2 linked regions of the Methanococcus voltae genome follow. The protein of the gene in region 1 binds, or shares a complex with, the protein of each later gene. Links are inferred from orthologs where the notes say so. Each region holds a gene or a part of one and is shown on either strand. Other genes may lie near its edges. The genes, in order: J3E06_RS02540 and J3E06_RS04190.

Region 1 (6,387 bases):
AGGGCAGCATCTGCAAAACCCTGTTTAAAAACATCTTTAACATGTTCTATGTTACCACAACCGCCACTTGCAATTACTGGTATTTTTATGGATTTAGAAATTATGGACGTTAATGGGACATCATAACCTTCTTTAGTTCCATCTGCATCCATGCTGGTTAATAAGATTTCACCAGCACCTAATTCTTCAACTTTTTTACTCCATGTAATGGCATCAATATTTGTAGCTTCTCTTCCCCCATAAATATATATTTGGAACCAGAATTTTCCTTTTTCATCTTCATAAATGTTTCTGGCGGTTAAATTTTTAATGTGGTTGTAATTATTATTTTCATCAATATTTGTCTCTTCAGTTGTAAGATATGTTTTTTTAACATCCATCGCAACAACAACACATTGTGAACCATAGATTGCAGATGCATCAGATATTAATTGTGGCGTTTTAACTGCAGAAGTATTTATTGATATTTTATCTGCACCTGCCCGTAATATTCTTTTGAAATCTTCGACAGTTTTTATACCGCCACCCACTGTTAAAGGAATAAATACCTTTTCAGCTGTTTTCTTTACAACCTCAATAATAATGTCTCTTTTTTCAAATGAAGCAGTAATGTCTAAAAATACTAATTCATCAGCACCCTGTTCATCGTACAATTTGGATAGTTCCACAGGGTCTCCTGCATCCCTTAGGCCTAAAAAATTGGTTCCTTTAACAACTCTACCTTCTTTAATATCTAAACAAGGTATTATCCTTTTAGTAAGCATTTTTTCACCATATAATTAAAAATATATTGTAAATAATTTAATAATAGTTATAATTAAATCATCTTTTATATTTGATTATTTTCCTATTTTTTCATTATTTTCCAGTATTTTATTTTTTTTATTTTTTATTTTTTAATATTGCTTTTAGTATCTTTTAAGTCTTTAGCTACTTTTAACGCTCGAGTAGATGCTAAATCTTTTTTAATATATATTTCAGCTAAATCTTCCGCTAAATTAGATAATTCTTTACTAAATTTGTTCCTTGCCAATACTACAGGCTCCCCTTTTATCCACTGGTCTTCCACAGTAATTTCATATGGTAAAACTGCGATAATATCTTCAAGAATTCCCTCAAATTCGACAATATTTCTATTTTTGTTTAATACAACCCCTATACAATCAATATCTATTGCATAAAGCAGTTCTTTGGTTTTTATCGTGTTAATAACGCCAGGTATACTATCTTCCCCAATAACTATCATTTTGTTCACTATTTTTTCATCAAGGTTTAAAGAAGAAAATAATAAACTACCTTCCACTATGTTTGGAGGTAAATCTATAATGATAATGTCATATTTATTGTTTAATTCATAAATTAAATCTACCATTCTACGCTGGTTTAAATCAGTGTTAAATGAGTTAGGGCTCGTATCTGAAATTATAACATCCAATTCATCATAATTATGTATTATATCGTTAATATCTAAATTCCCCGATAAGTAGGAATTCAATGTATATGGCGTATCTTCAAATCCAAAAAGCAATGAACCAGTCCCTGCATATATATCACAATCTATATACAAGGTTTTTGCTTTGCTACTCAAATAGTATGCAATATTACCAGAAATAGTTGTTTTTCCAGTCCCGCCTTGAATATTGTAAAATCCAATTCTCATAAAATCCCCTGTTTTTTTAATAATATATTTAATCTAATTATATTTTTGTATTTTTTGATATTTTAGTATAATTAATAGTATTATATTTTTTAATTAAATACCTTATGCAATAATTAAATATATTAATCAATTTCTAAAATTTCTAAACATACAATCAATTATATAAATAAGTAAATACTATCATATTATAAAAAAATTAAAATTAATAGATTAACAATATTTTGAATTTAAAATATTAAAAAGTTGATTGATATATTTTACCACTACTTAATTTATTAGGGTTATATTATTTGGTATATGCCCATAGTTAATGAAATTTATATTATATGATTAATCAATATGATTATTAAACTTATTAATTTTTAATTATTTTTAAAAGGAATTTGTAAGTTCCTAAAATGGTGATTTATTTGGATTACAATTACGAAAAATTATTGGATAGGGCAAGAAGTAAGTTGCCAGAAGATGTTTTTAAAGATATAAGATTTGAAATACCTAAAGCAGATAGTTTTGTAGAAGGTAATAGAACAATTATTAAAAACTTTAAAGAGTTAGCTAAATTCATTGAAAGAGATGCACAAGAGTTTTCAAAATATGTGATGAAAGAATTGGGTACTGCTGGCGATTTGGAAGGTAATAGATTAATATTACAAGGTAAATTTGGATACCGATTAGTAAATGAAAAAATACAGAATTTCGTAAATGAATATGTGTTATGTCCAGAATGTGGAAAACCAGATACTAAAATAGTTAAAGAAGGAAGAATTCATTTCTTAAAATGTACTGCTTGCGGTGCTATGAAACCTGTTAAAACATTATAATTGATAAATATATTATATTATAATATATTGTTAGTATTATTATTTGTAATGAAAACGTATACTACAATATAAATAATATTTTTTTAATATTTTTACTTAAAACTGAATTTTAAGTTTATTTTAGGTATATTCTAATCTTTGATTATTTTAGTGGATTATACTAATCTTATATTTTGAATTTTGAAAATTCTTTTATTAATTTACATTTTTTAAAAAATAATATATATGCAATTAAATATGTGTTTATAAAATTATATATATGTGGTGGAATAATGTCAGATGATGATAAAATTACAATAGATAGTGGTTCTAATAGCTCTAAAGGTTCATTTTGCTATCGTTGTGGTCATGAAGGAGAATTGATTGACGGATTATGTAATTTATGTTATAGTCAATTAAATCCGTTGTTTACTGTAGATGAGCGAATAATTATCGAAGTTTGTCATATGTGCGGGTCTTATAAACGAAAATTATGGTGCGACCCAAAAAGTGAGGATACATATGCTATAATGGATGAAATTGCATATTTTGCGGTTAAAGATAATTTAAAAAAAGCAAATAAAGCCGTTGATATTCAAATAATCCCCAAAGAAGCAAAGCAATTACCCGGGGGTAAACATTCGAGAGTGGAAATACCTGTTAACATAATAGCAGAGGGTAAATTAATCGGGGAAAAAAGAGACCGAACTGAAGAGAAGGAAGTAGTAGTTTATTTGAATATGGTACAATGTCCGAGATGTTCAAGATGTATGTCTAACTATTATGAGGGAACACTACAAGTTAGAGCAATGGGTAGGTTTTTATCCGAAGATGAAAGAATTGAATTAGATGATTTTGTACGTGAAGAAGTGGGTAGAAGACTAAAAAAGGATAGAATGGCATTTATTTCTAAGTTCATAATTCAAAAAGAAGGCTTAGATTATCAAATGGGTTCAATGGGTGCTATAAGAAATATTGCTTCTGCAATAAAATCTAAATACGGCGGTAAAACATTGGAAACTGCCAAATTGGTTGGCGTGGATAAAGATACGGGTAAAGACCAGTATAGGATAACAGTATCTGTAAGAATACCGCAGTATTCGATAGGTGATGTAATCGCATATAATGAAAAGATATGTGTGGTATCTACAATATCTGAAGATAAAACCCAGTTAAAATCTTTGGAAAATTCTGAAAAAATAAATTTAAATTGGAATGACGTTGAAAAGAATACTTATTTAGTTTGTAAATCTTCAGAATGCCAAACTGCAACTATAATCTCCGTATCGGAAGATACCATAATGGCAATGGACGACGTTAATTATGAAATATACGAATATAACAATGACATAGAAGTGGAAGAAGGTTCTAAAGTTAAAATTTTCAAAAATGAGGAATTAAATAGAATAATTGATTTAGTAGAATAATAATAATACTAATAATAATAATAATAATAATAATAAAATTAATATAATAAAAATACGTTAAAATTATTATATTAAAATTTTATATTCTATTTTTTTATTTTTAATCTTTAACTTCATAAGCTCCTTTACCGACTTTAGTTTCATAAACTGGGCAATTCCAAATTTCTTTGAATATTTTTGCAATTTCGGAGCTACATTCTTTATTTTTTGGTATTGCAATTATTGCAGGTCCTGAACCACTGATGGTAATTCCATATGCGAATTCTTTGACCTTTTCTTTAGCTTCATCGTATCCCTCTATCAACGTGGCTCTACAAGGTTCTACAACCTGGTCTCCCATCATATATTTGCCTAAATTTTCAAAATCTTTATTATATATGGAATGAATCATGCCTGTAGCTTTTCCAACATTGTTAACCAGTTTTTGCAATGGAATTTCTTGGGGCAATATTTTTCTCGCTTCTTTTGTACTAACTTGGATATTTGGGAGTGCAACAACTACATCCATATCTAATAAGATGTTTAACACTTCTAAAGGTTCATAACTGGTTGTTAGTGTAAAATTGCCCATAATGCCGGGTGCAACGTTATCTGCGTGTGGGGCTCCTGCGGCAACTGCTTCACCTAATGAAGCATATTTTATTAACTTTAAATTATCTAATTCTAAATTAAATAATTTATTCATTGCTACGGCAACACCCGAGCAAGATGCAGAACTACTACCTAAACCGCTACCTGGTTTTATTCCTTTTTGAATTTTAATATGTACACACTCTTTAATATTGAAGTCTTCCATCATTTTTAAAGCAACAACGCCTGCAGTATTTTGGGTAGGGTCCAAAGGAATTTCTTCGGCTTTTTCACCTGAAACACTTATTTTAATCTGTTCACAACATTTACATGAAGATTCTATGATTTCCACATTTACTAAATCATAGGGTTCTTCAAGTGCAAGACCAAAAATATCATATCCTGGACCTAAATTTGCAGAAGTTGCAGGAGAATAAATTGTAATTTCTTTCATAAAAACACCTTTTTATATTGTTCCTTTTTGAAATTTATAAATTCTTGTATGCTTATTGTTTAATTTTTTAAAGTTTTATATTTTTATTTTTCATCATTTTTAATCATTAATACATAACGGCGTTTAAATTAATATATATAACTATTTAAAATGAGAATTAGTTTTAATATATTAAATAATGGATAATAAATAATAATAAATATTGAAATTTATAAATTCTAACTTTTAATTATTTAAAAAAGAAGGTTAAAAAGAATTTAAAAATCAATATATATATCTTTACCTTTTTTCATTGCTTTTTGAAGATCTTTACCAACATTTGTTTTTTTATTGATATTTACATTACCATTCGAGTTTACGGTTGCAGTGCAAACATAATCTCCGTCAACATATACTTTAATATTTGAACCAATATAGTCTTCACCTGCTTCTATTACAATATGTTTACCTGTTTCGACCAATTTAGTCATTTCATAATCATTTACATATTCATAAGTAGGATAATCTGCCATGGGTTCGTTATTTATGATTTTTTCCCTTACATTTATTTTTAAGCCCAAAGTATCTTCAAGTTTTGCAATTTCTTTGCCCCCTTTTCCAATTATGGATGGGATGTATTTTTCAGAAACTTTTATTTCAATAGTGTTTTTATTAACAACTGAAACCTCAGGATAACATTTTTTAGGCAATAATTTCTTTAAAACATCTTTTAATTTATCTTCCGCATAGTTAAATATTGGAGATTCTGTTTTTTGTTGTTTTATTGGCATTACCACAACTTGCTCCCCGTATGTATATATCTCATATTCTGGAGATTTTGTTTCAAAGTCTACGACCTCTATAATAGGTCTTGCGAGGTCCGATTCTTTCATACCATGAGGTACTTTCACATTAAACTCAACTTCGTATACTTTTCCGACTTTTCCGTCTTCAATAAATATAACTGTATCTACAATTTGAGGAATTATACCTAATTCGACTCTCCCGATTAACCTTTGAATTGAATCGATGGGTTTTGAGGCATGCACTACCCCCACCATACCAACACCTGCCATCCTCATATCTGCAAATATTTCAAAATCTTTAGTTTTTCTTACTTCATCATATATTGTATAATCAGGTCTTACGAGTAAGAGTATATCACAAGTATTTTCCATATTATTTTCAAGTGGTGCATACTGTGTTATTTCATTACCCACTTGTAAATCTCTTGGACTTTCCATAGTTTTAACGATTTTATCCAATCCTTGATAACTTTCTGCAAGTGCTGAAACAAAAGTCGATTTACCGCTTCCTGGAGCGCCTGAAACAAATATACCCTCTGCTTTTTTTAATTTTTCATTTAATTGTTCGGGTAAATTATAACTTTCAAGGGTAGCTTTCGCAATAGGTCTAACGGCAGTAACTTCCAAAGCTTCTGAAAATGGAGGTCTTGATATGGAAATTCTTAGATTTCCAAGTTGTAATACAGTAGCA
Region 2 (7,949 bases), on another replicon or contig:
ATTGCCCAAGTCTACCTCGAGAGCAGTTAGTTTAAGAGATATTGCAGAAATCAGTGAAGAATCAAAGCAAGATGGGAAGGTAATTAAAAAGTTAAACATCATAGATGAAACATATGCTCCAAAACTCTTGGAAAAAATAAATGTGATCGACCAGCCTTCAAGATTAGAAATAATAACAGATTCGGATATCGAGTTAAACACAAAAATATACGACGCAAAAGATGAATTTATCGATAAAGTATTAGATTTTATGAATAGGGTATTTCCTGAAGGTATGCGAGTTAGACAAACTTTACACGGTAAATCAATTGTTATGGTAGCTTCAGAGAAACCAATAGCTCCAGAATGGTTGAAGGAAGCAAAAGATTTAAAAGAAAAATTAGAAAATTCACTCGTAAGATATTAATTATTAAGAAATTATAAAATAAGAAATTATAAAATAAGAATATTAATAATGGGGATAAAAAGAATACATACTAAAACTAAAAAAACTTAAAAAGGAATTAAAGGGAAATTATGAAAAATACCATCTCAAGAAGCTTTGAATTAAAAGATTATGTCATAAAAGGCACCAAATTTGGCGATTATTGGCTAAAATTAGAAGACCACAAAAAGTTAAAAACTGAAATATCCTATATTCCAGAAAATTCAGAATTTTTTACAAAAGAACAAGCTAAAAATGTTGTAAATGCACTTTTTGACATTTTAAAAGGTTTTAAAAAGCAATTACCTGAAAATATTGAGGTAGATGTGTTATTTAAGAGTTTTGATATATGTAAAACAATTCATTTATCAAATAATGATAACAATATTTCTGAAAAAGAAGAAATCTTTAATAAAATTGAATCAAATGATAAAAAAGATGCTATTGATGAAATACTTGTAAATGTGTATTTTATTGTAAAATATGATTTATAAATATACTTTAATTTTATTTTTAACGTTATATTTAACTGTAATGGTATATTAATTTTTAATTTTTTAAAATTTTTGAAGTTATTTTTTTGGCAATTGGATTTGCAATAAATGAATAAGGAACTGCTACAGCAACCGCTATTAAAAATTTAGATGGCCAAGCATACAATAATGTTTTATTAAATCCTAAAACAGACGCAGTCATCGCAAGGGACATTCCAAAGGCCATTAACGTTGCCATAATTACTCCAAAAATGATATTTTGTTGTTTAAAGTTTGTTTTTATTTTTATTTTTTCTGTAGTCATTATTCACCATTTTGGTATATTGGATATTATATTGATACGTTGGCTATTAAATAATATTAAGATATCTAATATTTAAAATTAATAATTAAAAACAATGTTTAAAAATTAGTTATTGTTAATAATCAAGTAAATTAAAAATGGACTGAGCGGGATTCGAACCCGCGGCATCCGCATAGCCAATGCGGCACTCTCCCAGGCTGAGCTATCAGCCCACTTAAAAAAGTATCGTAACATATCATCGATATATTAACATATTCAATTAATCCCTATATTCATATTAATGAATATAACGTCTTATAAAAAAACGCAGAGGAAGGGATTTGAACCCTTGCGGGGCAAAGCCCCATCGGATTTCAAGTCCGACGCCTTTGACCAAGCTCAACCACCTCTGCACATAAAAGAACCCAAAAGAGCAATATCTATCTCTCTATTGTATCTCTCGCAATATACCATTAAGTATTCTACTATATAAAGCTTTCGGAATAATTTTAAATTATAAAGAATATTTTAATCTTAAAAATAATCTATTAATATAATGAAATTCTATGATTATTGAACGAATAACTTATAAATTCAAGATTAATGTAATATGTGATTATATGGAAAATACCGAAAATATAAAAAATATAAAAAATATAAAAAATATAAAAAATGCTGAAAAACCCCCTAAAAATTTAGAGTTTACACAATGGACAATCGAAAAACGAAATTTACACGATTTAAATGAATTAAAAGAAAATATCGTATATAACTTAAAAGAAAATAACTTATGCAATAAAAAAGCCCTATTAATGTTAAGTGGCGGTAAAGACAGTGCAACAGCTCTCGCTTTATGCAAAGAACTAAATATCAATGTCGTTTTATGTATTCATTACGTACATAACTGGAGCTGGGATATTTCCAAAAATGAAGCTGATAACTTAGCTAAAAAGTACGATGTACCTATTATATTCCCCGATATAACGGAAAAACTTTCTAAAAAGATTAAAGGTGCAAAAGGGAAGAGTATTTGTAGAATCTGTAAGGATATTATGAAACTTAGGGCTGTGGAATATGCAAAAGAAAATGGTTTTGATATTATAATAACTGGAGATACTGCTTTAGAAAAAATTTCAGGGCCAATTTTAGATGATTTGAGGGAAAAAAACCCAAAACTTGAAGATAAAGATTTTTATCATAAAATGGAACTTTCGAAAATTCCTCGACGTTATGATACTTATTTTTTGAGACCTCTTTTAAGATTAAGTCAAAATGACGTTATGGCGATTCACGAGCACTATGGTATAAATGTACAACGTGTACACGAAGTAGGCGATAAAATAGGGCATTGGAGGGAAGGTTGCTGTTTAAAATATTGCGACCCTGAAGAAAGGATATCAACGGATTTATTTGACGAAGTTTTTGAATTAAATAAATATCTTACAGAAATTGCAAGGGAAAATAATATCCGAGCTTCAATATTGTTGCCCTCAAAGGACATATTAGTACTTCCGAAGACAAAAGAAAATGTAAAGATAGTTTTAAATGCAGTAAATAATTTTTATTCGTCAAAATCAACAATGAGCAATGATACAAAGAATAATACTAATAATATTGGTATTGAAAACTATAATAACGAAAATAATAATAATAATAATAATAATAATAAAAATGAAACATTAACCTTGGATAATTTTAATTATTCAAGATGGCAAGGTTGGTAATTACAAAATAGAATAAAAATAGAATAATGAATTAAAATATAGATAAAATAAAGAATACTAATTTTAAATTTTTTCTAAATCCAAACCTAAATCAACCGCTTTTGCAGAGTGGATTAAGCAACCCATCGAAATAACATCAATAGGGTGCTTTGCATAGTTTAACACGTTTTTTTCAGTAATTCCACCGCTTAACTCGATAATGGGTTTAAAACCATTTAAATGGTAATTATTAATTATATCTAATGCTTCCTCAATAGCTGAGTCGTTGTAATTATCGAGCATAATTATATCAGGATTATGGTTTATTACTTCTCGAAGCTGAGTATTATTATCGACTTCTACTTCAATTTTTTTACTAAAACTAACTTTTTTAACCCTTTTCATACATTCGGCGATACCTAACGCTTCAATATGATTATCTTTAATCATAATCATATCATCAAGCCTATATCTATGAGTATCCCCACCGCCTACTTTAACAGCGTATTTTTCAACCATCGATAAAAGTGGCAAAGTTTTTCGAGTACAAGCGATTCTAACGTTTGGATTGACTTTTTCAACCATTGAAACGATTTCGTAAGTTTTTGTTGCAATTGCAGACAAGTGCATCATAAAATTTAAAATTGTTCTTTCATATGTGATTATTTTTTGAGCATTACCGCTGATTTCCAATATTTTAATTCTTTTTTTGGAATTTTCGGAGTATTTAACATCTTTAAAATCTATATAATCCCCTTCATCATACAATTTTTTACAAGATATGCCGTTTTTTTCTAAAAATTCGACTACAAAATCCATACCACAAATTTTAGTATTTTCTTTAGCAACAACGAATGCCTTACAGTTTAAATCTTTTGGTATCAACGTTTCAACTGTTAAATCTCCAAAACCAACGTCATATGTCAGTGATTTTTCCAATATATCTATAGCGTGTTTTGTTATCATAATATCACATCATATTATTCATATTGTATATATCATATGAACTATTTAAGATAATTTACCAGTAAATTCCCTTGTTACAATTGTAGCATAGTTTCCTTTTTCTAATTCAAAAGATAACTTTAATATGGCTTTTTCTTTTGAATTTAAATTTTCAGAATTATTGTTATTATTCAATTTTTCATAAATTTTCTCAATTTTGAAGTTATAAACGGGAGTAATCATTTTACGTCTAAGACCTGAAAAATTACCGTAATCTTCTATTCTAAACTTCTTAAAGTCTATACTGTATTTTTCAAACACTTCTTTTTCAATTTCGCCAGCTATACCTTTAGAATATTCCGTTTTATAACCGCAAAGTGGTGCAGTAGGTACGCCATCTTCTAAAATATCGCCTTCAAGTGCACCATATCCGTATTCATATCTTTTATTTAATATTTCGTTGAACAGGTATGATTGATAGGAATTCACAAATAAACTTCTGAGTTGTGGAGCAAATGCGTAAAAAGCCTTTTTGTAGTCTTTGTATTTTAAATACTGTTGTATTAGTCTTTTTTCATATTCGCTTTCTCGAGGAAACAATTTTAAAGCTAATTTAAAGTCTCCATCTTCTACGGCTTCTCTTGCTTCTTTTTTAAGCCCTTTTTCGTTTATTGGCGTACCGCAATAAATATAAAAAGCAGTTTCGAAGTCTCTTTCATAGATATGTTTACCTACAAGGTGAGTAATCGGTCTTTGAAGCCCAAAACGTTGGACGCCAAAGTAGTTAATCACATAATCTAAACTTAAATTTTTAGCATCGTAGGATTCCCCCTCTTCTTCAACGTCCCTAATTTTAATAGAAAACCTATTGCCCCATAAATTACCCATTCTCAATTTTTTGTTTGATTTACAAACATCTCGTATTATAAATTGACCGCCTCTTTTTTCCACGAGACCATTTTTACCAACAGCTTCTAAAACTTCCGGTTTAATGCCAAAACATCCCATTCTTTGAGTTGTTAACGCATATTTATCTTTTGTGCCTGCAAAACCGAAGTTTTTTCTTTTGGTTTTAGTTAGTCTTGCTAAGTCTTTTATTACGTCAATAGTGTTGTAATTAACCTTTTCAACCGTAAAGTGTAAAAAAGACCCATTCCAGCGTTCTACATCTTTAAATTCTTCGGGAATCTCTTCATCGACAATCTGATTTTTTAAGCTTTCATTGGCTCCTAAAACCATTCTATTTTCTAAAATTTCCTCTACGATGAAATCTTCAGGATTTTCTTTTACAATTCCGTCATTCCGTTTAAAATTTGTAATATAATGCTCAATATTTAGTTTTAAATCATTTAAATCATTTTTAACCTTTATATTTCTAAATTTTCGTCGGAAATTATTTCTAAATTTTGAAATATTTTTATTACTTTCTTTTTTTCTTTCATTTACGACATATTCAAATTTTTTATAAGTTTCCATGTGTTTACAATCTCCATTTATTACCAATCAATCTTAAATTAGTAATTTTCATCAGCGTATTTTAATTTTACAAACCTATATAAACTATAAATAACTATCTTCTTTTAATCTAAATATTATTATTTATGTGTACACCGATAATTTTTAGTACGCTATTTAGTATATTGTTTAGTATATTAGTACTTGTACATAAATTTATAATTATGTTATAAAACTTATAAATATTTTATTTTATTTTCAAATGTACGTCAGATTCCTATAAAGATGTATTATCGTACAATTTGTAAAGTATATAGTATAAATTGTAAAGTATGCGGTATTTAAGAATTAAAATAATTAAAAATAATTAAAAATAATTAAAAATAAAAAAAGAGAAATAATAATAAATTGAAAAATAACTTAAAAAATTAAGTCATTTAAGCAATATTCAAGATTAAAATTTAAAAATAAATTATAAAAAAAATCACTCAGGAGGGAAACAGTGACAGGAACGAAACAATCCGAAGTAAATATTGGTATGGTTGGACACGTAGACCATGGTAAAACAAGTTTAACAAGAAAATTAACCGGTGTTTGGACAGATACTCACAGTGAGGAATTAAAAAGAGGTATTTCCATTAGATTGGGTTATGCAGACTGTGAAATTAAAAAATGTCCAAAATGTGAAGGTGCTGAGGCTTATACTGTAGGTACTAAATGTGAATGCGGAGAAAAACCAGAAGTTTTAAGGAAAATCTCTTTCGTAGATGCGCCAGGACACGAAACACTTATGGCAACTATGTTATCAGGAGCTTCCTTAATGGATGGGGCTATTTTAGTTATCGCAGCAAGTGAAACATGCCCACAACCTCAAACAAAAGAGCACTTAATGGCTTTAGATGCTTTAGGCGTTAAAAACATATTAATTGTTCAAAATAAAATCGATTTAGTTTCACGTGAAAAAGCAGTCGAAAACTACGATGAAATAAAAGAATTTGTAAAAGGAACTGTTGCGGAAGACGCACCAATAATTCCGGTATCAGCACACCACGGTGCTAATTTGGACATATTATTAAGTGCAATTCAAGAATATATACCTACACCAAAAAGAGACGACACTTTAGACGTTAGAATGCACGTTGCAAGAAGTTTCGACGTTAATAAACCAGGTTCACCTATTAAAAACTTAAAAGGTGGAGTTATCGGTGGAAGTATTATTCAAGGTATCTTAGAAACAGGTGCAGACATCGAAATAAGACCTGGTATCAAAGTTGTTGAAGGAAACAAAACATCTTGGAAACCAATAATAACAAAAATAACATCACTCGGTGCAGGCTCTAAAAAGGTAAAAGAAGCACAACCAGGTGGTTTAATTGGTGTTGGTACTGAATTAGACCCTTCATTAACAAAATCAGATGCTTTAAACGGAAGTATTGCGGGAAAACCAGGAACTTTGCCTCCTACATTAGAACAAATTACTATAAAACCTCAATTACTCGAGAGAGTTGTAGGTTCACAGGATGAATTAACCATCGAACCATTAAAAACAAACGAAGTTTTAATGTTAAACGTAGGTACTTCAACAACCGTGGGTATAACCGCATCAGCAAGACCTGAAGAAGTAGATATTAAATTAAAATTGCCAATTTGCGCTGATAAAAGTGATAGGGTAGCAATTAGCAGAAAAATAGGTTCAAGATGGAGATTAATAGGATACGGTCTTATAATCTAATTATAAATTAATATAACATAATATAATCTAATTATAAATTAATATAATCTAATTATAAATTAATATAATCTAATATAACATAATTATATTATTTTAAAAATAAAAATAAAAAAACTATTTTATAATTTTTTAAGTTTAGCAATGTAAAATGGCTCATTAGGTGGTAATATCTTAAGTGTACCTTTTATTAACGCATCTTGGATGTTTAATCCTTTATAGTCGTTTTTGTCAAGTTTTATCAATTCTACGTCATTTCTAAGGTTTACAATATGGCTAATTACTTCTTCATCTTCTTCTATTTCTGGTGAGCAAGTACTGTAAACTAATTCTCCGCCAGACTTTAATAAATTAATGGCAGTATGTATGAGCTCTTTTTGACGATTAGAGCAAAATAAAATGTCGCTTCTATTTTTAATCCTGCTACTATCTTTATAAGCATTTCCAGTACACGGTGCATCTAACAATATTTTATCAAATAAGCCCAATTCTTCAGATTTTAAATTAACAGAGTCTGTATTTATTGTAACAACGTCTTTAATACCCATACGGTTAACGTTTGAGGTAAGACTTCTAATTCTGTTTTTATTTACTTCGACTGCAAAAATTACGCCTTCATTTTCCAGTAATTGAGCAATATGGGTAGTTTTACCGCCCGGTGCTGCACACATATCCAATATTCGCTCATTTTTTTGTGGATTTAAAGCAATTACGGGCACCATTGAGGAAATACTTTGCATAAAATAATACCCGTATAAATATTCGGGAGTTGCACCAACTGAAAAAGGACTGCTAACCACTTTAAAGGCATAATCTAAAAAGGTATCTTCAAGAACAACCTTTTTATTTTCAAGCCTTTTTTTAAGTTCTTCCGGTGCTATTTGCAATGTATTAACTCTTATATATTTATAGTTTT

Evidence for each region.
Region 2: the proteins of J3E06_RS02540 (region 1) and J3E06_RS04190 are in contact, whole or in part, in a crystal structure (PDB 2QMU), measured with the Saccharolobus solfataricus proteins. The link is inferred for Methanococcus voltae from one-to-one orthologs. Residues at the interface, in WP_231918336.1 of Saccharolobus solfataricus: Met1, Leu2, Arg4, Leu5, Tyr6, Lys8, Leu9, Pro10, Ile106, Lys108, Lys109, Glu110, Lys111; in WP_009988771.1 of Saccharolobus solfataricus: Trp33, Pro65, Glu66, Gln148, Val151, Asp152, Val154, Ser155, Lys156, Ala159, Leu160, Tyr163, Arg164, Lys167, Ile180, Ile181, Pro182, Val183, Ser184, Leu186, His187, Ile189, Asn190, Asp192, Ser193.

Annotation. Positions count from the first base shown.
Region 1 is NZ_JANUCR010000001.1:536,317-542,703, reverse strand. What follows is about bases 835-3,769. They hold J3E06_RS02540 (translation initiation factor IF-2 subunit beta), read left to right. Parts: upstream 835-2,058; coding sequence 2,059-2,481; downstream 2,482-3,769. Other genes in these bases: J3E06_RS02535 (60S ribosomal export protein NMD3), read left to right, coding at 2,754-3,769; J3E06_RS02545 (MinD/ParA family ATP-binding protein), read right to left, coding at 890-1,660. In the rest of the region: imidazole glycerol phosphate synthase subunit HisF, read right to left, coding at 1-764; more of J3E06_RS02535, read left to right, coding at 3,770-3,887; J3E06_RS02530 (homoserine kinase), read right to left, coding at 3,988-4,911; J3E06_RS02525 (PINc/VapC family ATPase), read right to left, coding at 5,169-6,387. UniProt on the Methanocaldococcus jannaschii protein: eIF-2 functions in the early steps of protein synthesis by forming a ternary complex with GTP and initiator tRNA.
Region 2 is NZ_JANUCR010000002.1:330,158-338,106, forward strand. Bases 5,084-7,921 are described here. They hold J3E06_RS04190 (translation initiation factor IF-2 subunit gamma), read left to right. Parts: upstream 5,084-5,806; coding sequence 5,807-7,036; downstream 7,037-7,921. Other genes in these bases: truD (tRNA pseudouridine(13) synthase TruD), read right to left, coding at 5,084-5,325; J3E06_RS04195 (NOL1/NOP2/sun family putative RNA methylase), read right to left, coding at 7,156-7,921. Also shown: J3E06_RS04150 (methanogenesis marker 17 protein), read left to right, coding at 1-406; J3E06_RS04155 (hypothetical protein), read left to right, coding at 517-918; J3E06_RS04160 (DUF2798 domain-containing protein), read right to left, coding at 974-1,222; J3E06_RS04175 (phosphoadenosine phosphosulfate reductase family protein), read left to right, coding at 1,822-2,925; nadC (carboxylating nicotinate-nucleotide diphosphorylase), read right to left, coding at 2,989-3,870; more of truD, read right to left, coding at 3,916-5,083; more of J3E06_RS04195, read right to left, coding at 7,922-7,949. UniProt on the Methanocaldococcus jannaschii protein: eIF-2 functions in the early steps of protein synthesis by forming a ternary complex with GTP and initiator tRNA.